One region of the Pantoea alhagi genome, then DNA from elsewhere that is predicted to be linked to it. Evidence: predicted binding sites of a transcription regulator. Region 1 holds the regulator's gene; the other holds the start of a gene.
The links. Region 1 encodes PurR, which represses purine synthesis genes. Its sites were predicted from a motif close to CANGCAAACGTTTGCNTG; they were not measured.
Positions count from the first base shown of each region.

Region 2: a site for PurR is predicted at 4,588-4,605, ahead of purM (phosphoribosylformylglycinamidine cyclo-ligase). Genes of this name have one in related genera too.

Region 1 covers NZ_CP019706.1:3,811,129-3,817,061, reverse strand. The annotation lists gene punC (purine nucleoside transporter PunC) at 1-514, opposite strand, end outside; gene punR (DNA-binding transcriptional activator PunR) at 626-1,534, shown strand; gene purR (HTH-type transcriptional repressor PurR) at 1,570-2,595, opposite strand; gene cydH (cytochrome bd-I oxidase subunit CydH) at 2,880-2,969, shown strand; gene B1H58_RS17990 (C40 family peptidase) at 3,029-3,847, opposite strand; gene B1H58_RS17985 (Grx4 family monothiol glutaredoxin) at 4,206-4,541, shown strand; gene rnt (ribonuclease T) at 4,606-5,301, opposite strand; gene gloA (lactoylglutathione lyase) at 5,403-5,810, opposite strand.
Region 2 covers NZ_CP019706.1:2,704,519-2,710,451, forward strand. The annotation lists gene B1H58_RS12620 (ABC transporter permease subunit) at 1-371, shown strand, start outside; gene pstA (phosphate ABC transporter permease PstA) at 368-2,017, shown strand; gene pstB (phosphate ABC transporter ATP-binding protein PstB) at 2,029-2,796, shown strand; gene purN (phosphoribosylglycinamide formyltransferase) at 2,858-3,496, opposite strand; gene purM (phosphoribosylformylglycinamidine cyclo-ligase) at 3,493-4,530, opposite strand; gene upp (uracil phosphoribosyltransferase) at 4,754-5,380, shown strand; gene uraA (uracil permease) at 5,442-5,933, shown strand, end outside.

The sequences.
Region 1 (5,933 bases):
GTAGCGTAACCAGAAACAGCGCCAGAAAAATCGCGCGCCATGAAAAATGGCTGAGCAGCCAGGCACCCAGTAGCGGCGCCAGCGCCGGCGACAGGGCTACCAGTGGCATAATGGTGGCAAAAACCCGATTCGCCTGTGCGCCCCGATAGCGATCAACAACCAGCGCCTGCCAGCTTACCGCCGCCGCGCATACGCCAACCGCCTGAATAAAGCGCAGGGTCAACATCTGCCAGGTGGCATCCGCCCACAGCATGCCCGCGCAGCCCAGCGCAAACAGCGCAAGGCCCAACAGCAATATTGGCCGACGACCATAACGATCGGAAAGCGGTCCCCACAAAAGCTGAGCGCAGGCAAAGCCGCCTAAAAACACGGTCAGGCTGGCGCTAATCACGCCAGCGGAAGTGTGAAAACTCGCCTGCATGGCAGTAAACGCAGGCAGATACATATCGGTGGCCAGAAAACCCAGCGTGCTGAGTAGCGCCAGATAGAGCATAAATCCTTTTGAAGCAGACATCTCTTTCTCATTTATAAGCAGGTGAACAGACGGCGCGAGGGTAAAGGATGTTTTTCTGAATGTGAAACGCTAAAATTTGCCGATTGATATCAAAATTTTTGCAGGCAAAAAATGTGGTCTGAATATGCACTGGAAGTGGTGGATGCCGTAGCACGCAATGGCAGCTTTTCCGCCGCCGCCGAAGAGTTACATCGTGTACCCTCAGCTATCAGCTATACGGTTCGTCAGCTGGAATCCTGGCTGGCGGTGCCGCTTTTCGAACGACGTCATCGGGACGTGGTATTAACGGAGGCGGGAGAGCTTTTTATTCGTGAAGGGCGGGCTGTTATCAAAAAAATGCTGGCCACGCGACGCCAGTGCCAGCAGGTAGCGAACGGCTGGCGCGGGCAGTTAAGCATTGCTGTGGATCGCATCGTTAAGCCGCAGCGTACCCGCCAGCTGGTGCTCGATTTTTACCGACATTTTCCGGATATGGAGCTGCTGATCACGCCGGAAGTTTTTAACGGCGTCTGGGATGCGCTGGCGGATGAACGGGTTGATGTGGCGATCGGCGCGACACAGGCGATCCCGGTGGGAGGGCGCTTCGCCTTCCGCGATATGGGCGCGCTGAACTGGCGTTGTGTGGTTAGCATTGATCATCCTCTAGCCAGCATTACCACTGCGCTACAGGAGGATGATATTCGCCCATGGCCGTCGCTGGTGCTGGAGGATACTTCCCGCGCGTTGCCCCGGCGCACTACCTGGACACTGGATAATCAGCGTCGCCTGGTAGTGCCGGACTGGGAAAGCGCGTTTGATTGCCTGCGTGCCGGGCTGTGCGTGGGCATGGTTCCCGGTCATTTTGCCGCGCCGCTGCTTAAAGCCAGGCAGCTAACGGAGCTGATGCTGCCGGTGCCGTTCCCCGACAGCTTCTGTTGCGTCAGCTGGTCGGAGCAAAGCGATTCACCTGCACTGCGCTGGTTGCTGGACTATCTTGGCGATACGGAAACAATCAACCGGGAATGGCTGCGTGAAGAGTAACAGGCTCAGAAAAGGAGGTTTTCTGAGCCATCGCATTAACGACGATAGTCGCGGAAAGGGCCGTCGGCGACGGAGCGACGTTCAATCAGCGTGGGATGAACCTCTATGGTTTGCGGCTCTTCGCGTTTGCTGGTGATTCTGTCCAGCAGCATATCAAAGGCGGTTTCGCCCAGCTGCTCTTTGGGCTGGTGGACGGTAGTCAGCGCCGGGGTAAAATAGCGAGCGTTGCGCACATTATCGTAACCGATAACCGAAATATCCTGCGGCACGCGCAACCCCATTTCATCCGCTGCACAAATCGCGCCCATTGCCATGATATCCCCGCCGCAGAACACGGCGGTAGGGCGCTGCTTTTGCGCCAGAATTTGCTGCATGGCGCGATAGCCTGACTCAGGTTCGAAGTCACCCTGTACAATCCACTCTTCGCGTACCGGGATGTTGGCCTCATTCAGCGCTTTTACAAAGCCGGCAAAGCGTCCACTACCGGTATTACGTTCCATCTGACCTGGGATCACGCCGATATCGCGATGACCGCGCTCAATCAAATAGCGCCCGGCGAGATAGCCGCCTTCGAAAGCGTTATCCAGCACGGTATCGGTAAAATCGCCGCGGGATTCGCCCCAGTCCATGACCACCATGGGAATATTGCGGTTTTCCTCAAGCATTTTCAGCAGTGCTTCAGGATACTCAGAACACATCACCAGCAGACCATCCACGCGCTTTTGCGCCATCATTGACAGATAAGCCTGCTGTTTTTGTAGATCGTTATGGGCGTTGCCCAAAATCAGGGTATAGCCACTGGCGAAACAGCGCGTTTCTACCGCTTCAATAATTTCAGCAAAATAGGGCGCTTCACTCGAGGTTGCCAGCAGACCGATCGATTTAGTGTGGTTAACCTTCAGGCTGCGTGCGACCGCACTGGGCGAATAGTGTAGTTCTTTGATGGCTGCCCACACGGCCTCACGGGTTTCTTCCGCGACAAAACGGGTTTTATTGATGACGTGCGATACCGTGGTGGTGGAAACGCCGGCACGCTTCGCGACATCTTTGATTGTTGCCATTAAAAAGATACTCCTGCGCCTATCCTAATATTTTGATAAGGCTAATGTTAATCGTTTGCGTCCACATAGCGTTATTCAGCGCGCGTTGAGGTTGTCATTATGCGGGCTGAGGTACGTCTGACTGGCGGGACGTCTTTAAAAAAGGGCTGCCAACGGTGGTTTTTTGTCGTTGCGCAACGCAAGGCGGGGATTCTACCAAGCTGGCGCAAAGAAAACGAGATTTTTACCAGGGAGTATGGGAAAATCTATAACGTTACAATTTATGTGGGTAAAGGAGAGGCCAGATGAACACCGATTTAAAACTATCAATAGGTACTACCGTCGTGGCATTGCTGATGATTATGGCGTTTAGCTTCACTGCCGTTATGCACTGAGCGCCGCGCGAAGTATAAAAAAGCCTGTCATGAGACAGGCTTTTTTGTTGCGCAACGCGTTAGCGAATGGTGCGCGGCGTCATAACGCGACGCGCGCCAACATAGTGCCGCTGCCAGTAATCATCACTAAGCTGGCTAATCTGAATATCTTTACCGGTACGCGGCGACTGGATAAAACGACCATTGCCCAGATAGACGCCAACGTGATCGGCTGCGCCACGGTTATTGATGCGGAAAAACACCAGATCGCCTTTTTCCAGCGCTTCACGGTTAATGGGGGCCGCATCACGCAGATGATACATTTCATTCGCGGTGCGGGGGATCTTGAATTTCACCACATCTTTATAGGCATACCAGACCAGACCGCTGCAGTCGAAGCCGGTATGGGGTGAGGTGCCTCCCCATAAATAGGGCTTTCCTAACTGGCTCATCAGTTTGTTCATCGCGGTTTCACGCGCTTTTTGATAGCGTTCACGGTGCGCTTTGCTCATCTCCAGCGGCCCCCGCCTGGCCGCTGCCGTTTTCTTATCGCCACGCTGGCGACCATAGCGCTGCAAGCCTTTTTTGCTGCTGATTTTCTTGAGGCTGCTTTTTTTCACGCTGGTGGTTTTCACCGATGCGCGGCTTTTTTTTACGCTGGTTGCGGCAACGGCGGCCGGTTTGCTTTTTTTCTTTACTTTGTTTTTTTCAACGCTGGCCGTACGGTTTTTTTTACTGATTGTTTTTACCGTCCGACGCTTGCGGCGGTCATCGTCACGGGCGGCTTTTTTATCAACTTTATGCTGGCTGGCCTTTACCGGGGCCTGCGGTGAGGCATGGGCAACGTTGAAAAACAGTTGAGCCATGGCCAGCATAAAAAGCGTAATCAATAAACGCATGGTGTGGTTACACTCAAAGCGCAGTGATAGCGCAAGGTTAATCTTATTTCTGCCACACAGGGCAGACTCCTGATGGGCAATTCTAATCGAACTTTTTCCGAAAAGATAAAGCCTTTTTTAATCAAATAAACTTTAAATGCATACAGATGTAAAAATAAGCATAGTCAGGTGTTTATCTCAGCAAATTTATTGCCAGGTATTAATCCTCGCTGAGGAAATCGCCCAGGCTGATGTTATTTTGGCCTGATAAACCGGTACAATAACCAGCATTATTTAACCTTACAGAAAATGTCGTTTTCAGCAACCCGCTACAGTCGCTACAATCAATAGACACGAAGCATGCTATTTAAGGAAGGCAATTATGAGTACTGTTGAAAAAATTCAACGCCAGATCGCAGAAAATCCGATTCTGCTCTATATGAAAGGCTCGCCAAAGTTACCAAGCTGCGGCTTTTCTGCGCAAACGGTCCAGGCGCTTTCCGCCTGCGGTGAGCGCTTCGCCTATGTGGATATTCTGCAAAATCCTGACATCCGTGCTGAACTGCCGAAATATGCTAACTGGCCGACCTTCCCACAGCTGTGGGTAGATGGCGAGCTGGTTGGCGGTTGCGATATCGTAATCGAAATGTTCCAGCGCGGCGAACTGCAGACGCTGATCAAAGAAACTGCAGAAAAATATAAAGAAGCGGAATAAGTTGTTATCCCGCATTAAACCACAAAGGGTGCCTCAGGCACCCTTTTTTACGGCTGTTGAGCGCTTATTCGCTGTCGCTGATTTCTGCATCGACAGGTTGTTCATCCACTGGCTGCTCATCGGCCACCGGCAGCGGCGGCCAGCCGCCCAGACGTTTCCAGCGGTTGACAAGCTCGCAAAACAGTTCGGCAGTGCGCTCAGTATCATACAGCGCCGAGTGCGCCTGACTGGCATCAAAAGCGATGCCCGCCGCCTTACAGGCTTTCGCCAGCACCGTCTGGCCAACCACCAGCCCGCTCAGGGCGGCGGTATCGAAGGTGGCGAAAGGATGAAAAGGATTACGCTTTAATGCAGTCCGTTCGGCGGCAGCCATCATAAAGCTGTGATCGAAATTGGCGTTATGCGCCACGACGATGGCGCGGTTGCAGCCCTGATCTTTCATGCCTTTACGCACCTGCTTAAAGATAGCGTGCAGCGCATCATATTCATTAACCGCGCCGCGCAGCGGATTATCAGGATCGATACCATTGAACGCCAGCGCCTCCGGATGCAGAATCGCGCCCTCAAAAGGCTCTACGTGAAAATGCAGCGTCTGGTCAAGCTGTAACCAACCATCTTCATCCATTTTCAATGTAACGGCGGCAATTTCCAGCAGTGCATCGGTTTTGGCATTAAATCCGGCGCTTTCAATATCAATAACTACCGGATAAAACCCGCGGAAGCGGTCAGATAAAGCGTTCAGTTGTTTCGATTCAGACATCAGGATCTCATTGGCGAAAAAATGCAGCGCGCATTATGGCAAATTTCCGCAGGGGTTGCAGCAGCGGGGAAAAGCAGGGCGCCGGAAGGCGCCCTGAAAACTTAGTTGCCGAGGCCATGACCGGCATGTTGGTTTTCAATCAGTTCGATTTTATAACCGTCTGGATCTTCTACAAAGGCGATAATGGTGCTGCCGCCTTTCACCGGGCCAGCTTCGCGGGTCACCTTACCGCCAGCCTGACGAATTCTTTCGCAGGTGGCGGCAACATCGTCTACCCCAAGCGCGATATGCCCATAGGCGTTGCCAAGGTCATATTGATCAACGCCCCAGTTATAGGTCAGCTCAATCACTGCGCCTTCGCTTTCGTCGGTATAGCCTACAAACGCCAGGTTGTATTTATACTCCTGGTTTTCGCTTTCACGCAGCAGACGCATGCCCAGCACACGGGTGTAAAAATCAAGTGAGCGTTGCATATCGCCAACGCGCAGCATGGTATGAAGTAAGCGCATAATAGTCTCCAAAAGGTGTCATCATCCGATGACGGTCAAAAAAGCTTAGTATAGCCGCCTGTGGCCAACCGGGAGTTCCGGCCAATAATGAGTAGACCGGTCTTCTTGAAAACAGGTTTTTTT
Region 2 (5,933 bases), 1.1 Mb from region 1:
GGCAGGGGTCGCTGGCGCTGGGCGCCACGGCGTGGCAAACCCTTTCACGCGTGATTTTGCCCAGCGCCGCCTCGGGAATTTTTGCCGCATTGATGATTGGCTTTGGTCGGGCGGTAGGAGAAACCATGATTGTATTGATGGCCACCGGCAATACGCCGGTGACCGAAGGCGGCCTGTTTCACGGCGTGCGTGCGCTTTCCGCCAATATTGCCGTTGAGATGCCGGAAGCGGCGGCAGGCAGCGCGCATTATCGCATCCTGTTTCTCAGTGCGCTGGTGCTGCTGGTGTTTACGCTGATTTTGAATACGCTGGCGGAAGTGGTGCGGCAGCGCTTGCGTCGTCGTTATGGTCAACATGAGGGGCAGGGATGAGCGCGCTAACGCAAAACGATCGCTGGCGCTGGCTGACGGCAGGCGCGGTAACCTTTAGCCTGCTGGCGTTTCTGCTGTTGTTACTGCTGCTGGCCTGGCAGGGGCTGCGCCATTTTTGGCCGCAGCCGGTTACACTGTTTACGCTGGCCCAGCCCGCCGCCGGAGAGGCGCAGCTGTTGGGCGAAGTGGTGAGCACCCAGCGCCTGTCGCGTCAGCAGCTGATTGATGCCGGTCTGCCGCAGGCGCAGCAGTTGCCGGAGCAGGTCACGCGCTACTTAATTAAAACCGGCAACCGCGACGTCTCCGCCTCTGATTTCCGCACGCTGCTGGAAAGTGATATTCAGCGCCGCGAACAACCGCCGGAGGTGCTGATGCTACAGCGGCGCGTGGGCGGCGATGCGCTGGGCTGGTTTGCCGGTCTGTATGAGAATCAGCAGCCGCTTACGGCGCAGAATATGCAACGCGCCCTGCAGGAGCGCCTGCAGCAAACGCATCAGTTGCTGGAGCAGGCCGAGCGCATCCGCCGTCATGAAATGTCGCATATCACGGCGCAGCTTGAGGCGCTTGAAATCGAAGCGTTAGAGCTGAAGGCCAGCGGCAATGATAATGAGCAGAAAAGATCGATGCTGATGGCGAATCGTGCAGAACTGCAGCGGCAGTTTGTCGGGCAGGCAGAGCGGCGTGCTTCACTGTTACAGGAGAGTGCACGTAATACGCTGATGCTGCGTGATGCGAACGGCCAGCTGCACCGCATTCCCCTGGCACAAATCCGCGACGCCTGGTATCCCAACGCCATGACGCTTGTTCAAAAATGGCAACACTTTTTGCAGCAGCTGTGGCATTTCGTTGCCGTTTCGTCGGATGATTCCCCGGGCGAGGGCAGCGCTTTCCCGGCTATTTTCGGCACTGTGCTGATGGTGTTGTTGATGTCGGTAGTGGTGATGCCGCTGGGGGTAGTGGCCGCCGTCTGGCTGCATGAGTATGCTGATCGGCATGCGTTAACCCGGCTGGTGCGTATTGCGGTGGTTAACCTGGCGGGCGTACCGTCGATTGTTTATGGCGTGTTTGGTCTTGGGTTTTACGTCTGGCTGATTGGCGGCACGATTGATCAGCTTTTTTACGCGACATCACTGCCTAATCCCACCTTTGGTACGCCGGGTCTGCTGTGGGCGTCGCTAACGCTGGCATTGTTGACCTTGCCGGTGGTGATTGTTGCGACCGAAGAGGGACTGTCGCGCATTCCTGCCAGCCTGCGGCACGGCTCGCTGGCGCTGGGCGCGACCCGCGCGGAAACACTGTGGCACGTCACCCTGCCGCTGGCGCTACCCGCCATGCTGACCGGATTGATTCTTGCCGTGGCGCGCGCGGCGGGCGAAACGGCACCGCTGATGCTGGTGGGCGTGGTGAAAATGGCCCCGGAACTGCCGGTAGACGGCGTTTTTCCTTACCTGCATCTTGATCGTAAGTTTATGCATTTGGGCTTTCAGATTTACGATCTGGCATTTCAAAGCCCCAACGCCGAGGCCGATCGTCCGTTGGTATACGCCACAGCGCTGCTGCTGGTAACCATTATTCTTGGCTTAAATCTTACGGCGATGGCCTTACGCCATCGCCTGCGTGAGCGTTATCGCTCGCTGGTGCAATAACGGTGAGGACCATGACCGCTGAAATCGACACTGCGCTAACCATCAATAATCTTTCCCTGTGGTATGGCGACAAACAGGCGCTGGATACCGTTAGCCTGCAGATCCCGAAAAATCGCATTACCGCTCTTATTGGCCCCTCTGGCTGTGGTAAATCCACGCTGCTGCGCTGCCTTAACCGCATGAACGATGTGATTGATAACTGTCGCGTTGAGGGCGAGGTTCTGCTCGATCGGCGCAATATCCTCGAGCGCGGCGGCGATCTCTCGGCACTGCGGCGGCGCGTCGGCATGGTTTTTCAGCGACCCAATCCGTTCCCTAAATCGATTTATGAAAATGTGGTTTATGGTTTACGTCTGCAAGGCGTGCGCGATCGACGTATTTTAAACGAGGCGGTGGAGCGGGCGCTGCGCGCTGCGGCGCTGTGGCCTGAGGTGAAAGATAGCCTGCGGCAAAATGCGCTGACGCTTTCCAGCGGTCAGCAGCAGCGGCTGGTGATTGCGCGCGCCATTGCTATTGAGCCGGAAGTGCTGCTGCTGGACGAGCCGACATCTGCGCTGGACCCAATCTCCACGCTGGTGATTGAAGAGCTAATGACCACGCTGAAGCAGCATTTCACGCTGATTCTGGTAACGCATAATATGCAGCAGGCGGCGCGCGTCTCTGACTATACCGCTTTTATGCATCAGGGAAAGATGGTGGAGTTTGCTGATACCGATACGCTGTTTACCACGCCGCGACAGCGACGCACCGAGGATTATATAACCGGGCGTTTTGGCTGAAAAAGAACAGAGCCAGCAGGCTGGCTCTGGAAGAGGGTTTATGCACGCAAGGCGGAAGAAACTAATCGCCCGCGTAGCCCTGGGGCGGAAGTGGCTTGCCATCAAGCCAGGCGGAGTTATCACGCATCACTAAGCGGCCCTCAACGAACCAGTTAATTACCAGCGGATAGATCGCATGTTCCTGATGCTGTACGCGCGCGGTGACCTCTTCTTCGCTGTCGCCGCTGAACACCGGCACTCTGGCCTGTAGGATCACCGGGCCGCCGTCCAGCTGGTCAGTAACAAAATGCACCGAGGTACCATGTTCGCTGTCGCCGTTGGCGATTGCCTGGCGATGCGTATGCAGGCCCGGATATTTTGGCAGCAGAGAAGGGTGGATATTCAGCAGCCGATCCTGATAGTGCGCGACAAAAACCGGGCTAAGGATACGCATATAGCCCGCCAGCACCACCAGATCGGGCGCATACGCATCAATCTCGCGGATAAGCTGGCGATCAAAATCTTCACGTGTTTCATAAGCGGACGAGGAAAGCGCATGGGCGGCAACGCCCGCGCTGCGGGCGCGCTCAAGGCCAAACGCGTTGGCCTTATTGCTGAAAACCGCCGCCACGCGAGCGTTGATCCGGCCCTGCTGACAGGCATCGAGAATCGCCTGCAAATTACTGCCGTTACCCGATATCAGCACGACCAGCCGTTTCATTTGATAACCACACGCTCTTCTGCGTCAGAGGCGCTAATCACGCCAATTTTCCACGCCTGTTCGCCTGCGGCGTTCATCAGCTCAACCGCTTTATCCGCTTCAGCAGCGCTTATCGCAATCACCATGCCGACGCCGCAGTTAAAGGTGCGGTACATCTCATGACGGCTGACGTTGCCCGCCTGCTGCAGCCAGTTAAAGACCGCCGGCCATTGCCAGCTGGCTTCATCAATCACTGCCTGAGTATTTTCCGGCAGCACGCGCGGAATATTTTCCCAGAAGCCGCCGCCGGTAAGGTGGGCGATGGCATGCACATCGACCTGCTCAATCAGGTTAAGAATATTTTTAACGTAGATGCGCGTCGGTGCCAGCAGATGATCGGCCAGCGGCTTGCCGTCGAGCTGTTTGCTTAACGGATCGGTCTGGCTGACTTCAAGAATTTTGCGTACCAGGGAGTAGCCGTTAGAGTGCGGGCCGCTGGAGGCGAGGGCGATCAGCACGTCGCCATCCTGCACTTTGCTGCCGTCAATGATTTCTGACTTTTCCACCACGCCGACGCAAAAACCTGCCACATCGTAATCTTCACCGTGGTACATGCCTGGCATCTCTGCGGTTTCACCGCCAACCAGCGCGCAGCCCGACTGTAAACACCCTTCAGCGATCCCGCTGATAACGGCGGAAGCGGTATCGACATCCAGCTTGCCGGTGGCGTAGTAATCAAGGAAGAACAGCGGTTCAGCACCCTGGACCACCAGATCGTTAACACACATGGCGACCAGATCGATACCGATGGTGTCGTGGCGCTGCAGATCCATCGCCAGACGCAGCTTGGTGCCGACGCCGTCAGTGCCGGAAACCAGCACCGGCTCGCGATATTTTTGCGGCAGCGCACAAAGCGCGCCGAAACCGCCGAGGCCACCCATTACTTCCGGACGGCGGGTCTTTTTTACCACGCCTTTAATACGATCGACTAACGCGTTGCCTGCATCAATATCAACGCCGGCGTCTTTATAGCTGAGAGAGGTCTTGTCGGTCACTGCGGAATCCCCACGCGGTTTTGCGGTTTGAATTAAAGCGGCGCAATTCTAACAGCGCAGGCAAACGTTTGCGAGGCCAGCGTTGCAGATTCTTTATTTTAGATGATGCTTAACAGAGCGCGGAGGTTTTGCTGTTTATTGCCCGATCGCATATGGCGCAGCAGGCAAAAGGCGGTATAATCCGGCGATTTTTTTTTCCGCTCAACACTCCGGGAGTACAACAATGAAGATCGTGGAAGTCAAACACCCGCTCGTCAAACATAAACTGGGCCTGATGCGTGAGCAAGACATTAGCACCAAGCGCTTTCGCGAACTGGCATCTGAAGTGGGGAGTTTGCTGACCTACGAAGCCACCGCCGATCTGGAAACAGAAAAAGTTACCATTGAAGGCTGGAATGGTCCGGTAGAAATCGATCAGATCAAAGGCAAGAAAATCACCGTTGTCCCGATCCTGCGTGCCGGTCTCGGCATGATGGAAGGGGTGCTGGAGCATGTGCCAAGCGCGCGCATCAGCGTGGTAGGCGTTTACCGTGATGAAGAGACGCTGGAGCCGGTTCCTTATTTCCAGAAGCTGGTTTCTAACATCGAAGAACGCATGGCGCTGGTAGTCGATCCCATGCTGGCCACCGGCGGCTCGATGATTGCGACGATCGATCTGCTAAAAAAAGCGGGCTGTAACTCAATCAAGGTACTGGTATTGGTGGCTGCACCGGAAGGTATCGCCGCGCTGGAAAAAGCGCACCCGGACGTTGAGCTCTATACCGCCTCTATCGATCGTGGCCTGAACGAGAAAGGCTACATCATCCCCGGTCTCGGTGACGCGGGCGATAAGATTTTCGGAACCAAATAACTATTCAGCCGACCGCAGAGTCGGCTTTTTTCTGCCAAAAAACAGCCCAGAGGAATACTCCATGACTCGTCGCGCGATTGGCGTTAGCGAACGCCCACCGCTACTGCAAACGATACCGCTCAGTTTTCAGCATCTGTTCGCGATGTTCGGCGCTACGGTGCTGGTGCCGGTTCTGTTTCATATCAATCCGGCCACGGTGCTGTTGTTTAACGGCATCGGTACCTTGCTCTATCTCTTTATCTGTAAAGGAAAAATCCCCGCCTACTTAGGCTCCAGCTTTGCTTTTATCTCGCCGGTGCTGCTACTGCTGCCGCTTGGTTATGAGGTGGCGCTGGGCGGTTTTATCTTGTGCGGCGTGCTGTTTTGTCTGGTGGCGCTGATTGTGAAAAAAGCCGGCACCGGCTGGCTGGATGTGATGTTTCCTCCGGCGGCGATGGGCGCGATTGTCGCCGTTATCGGACTGGAGCTGGCGGGCGTTGCAGCGAATATGGCTGGCCTGCTGCCTGCCAGCGGCGCGACGGTCGATAGCACTGCGGTAACAATTTCGCTGGTG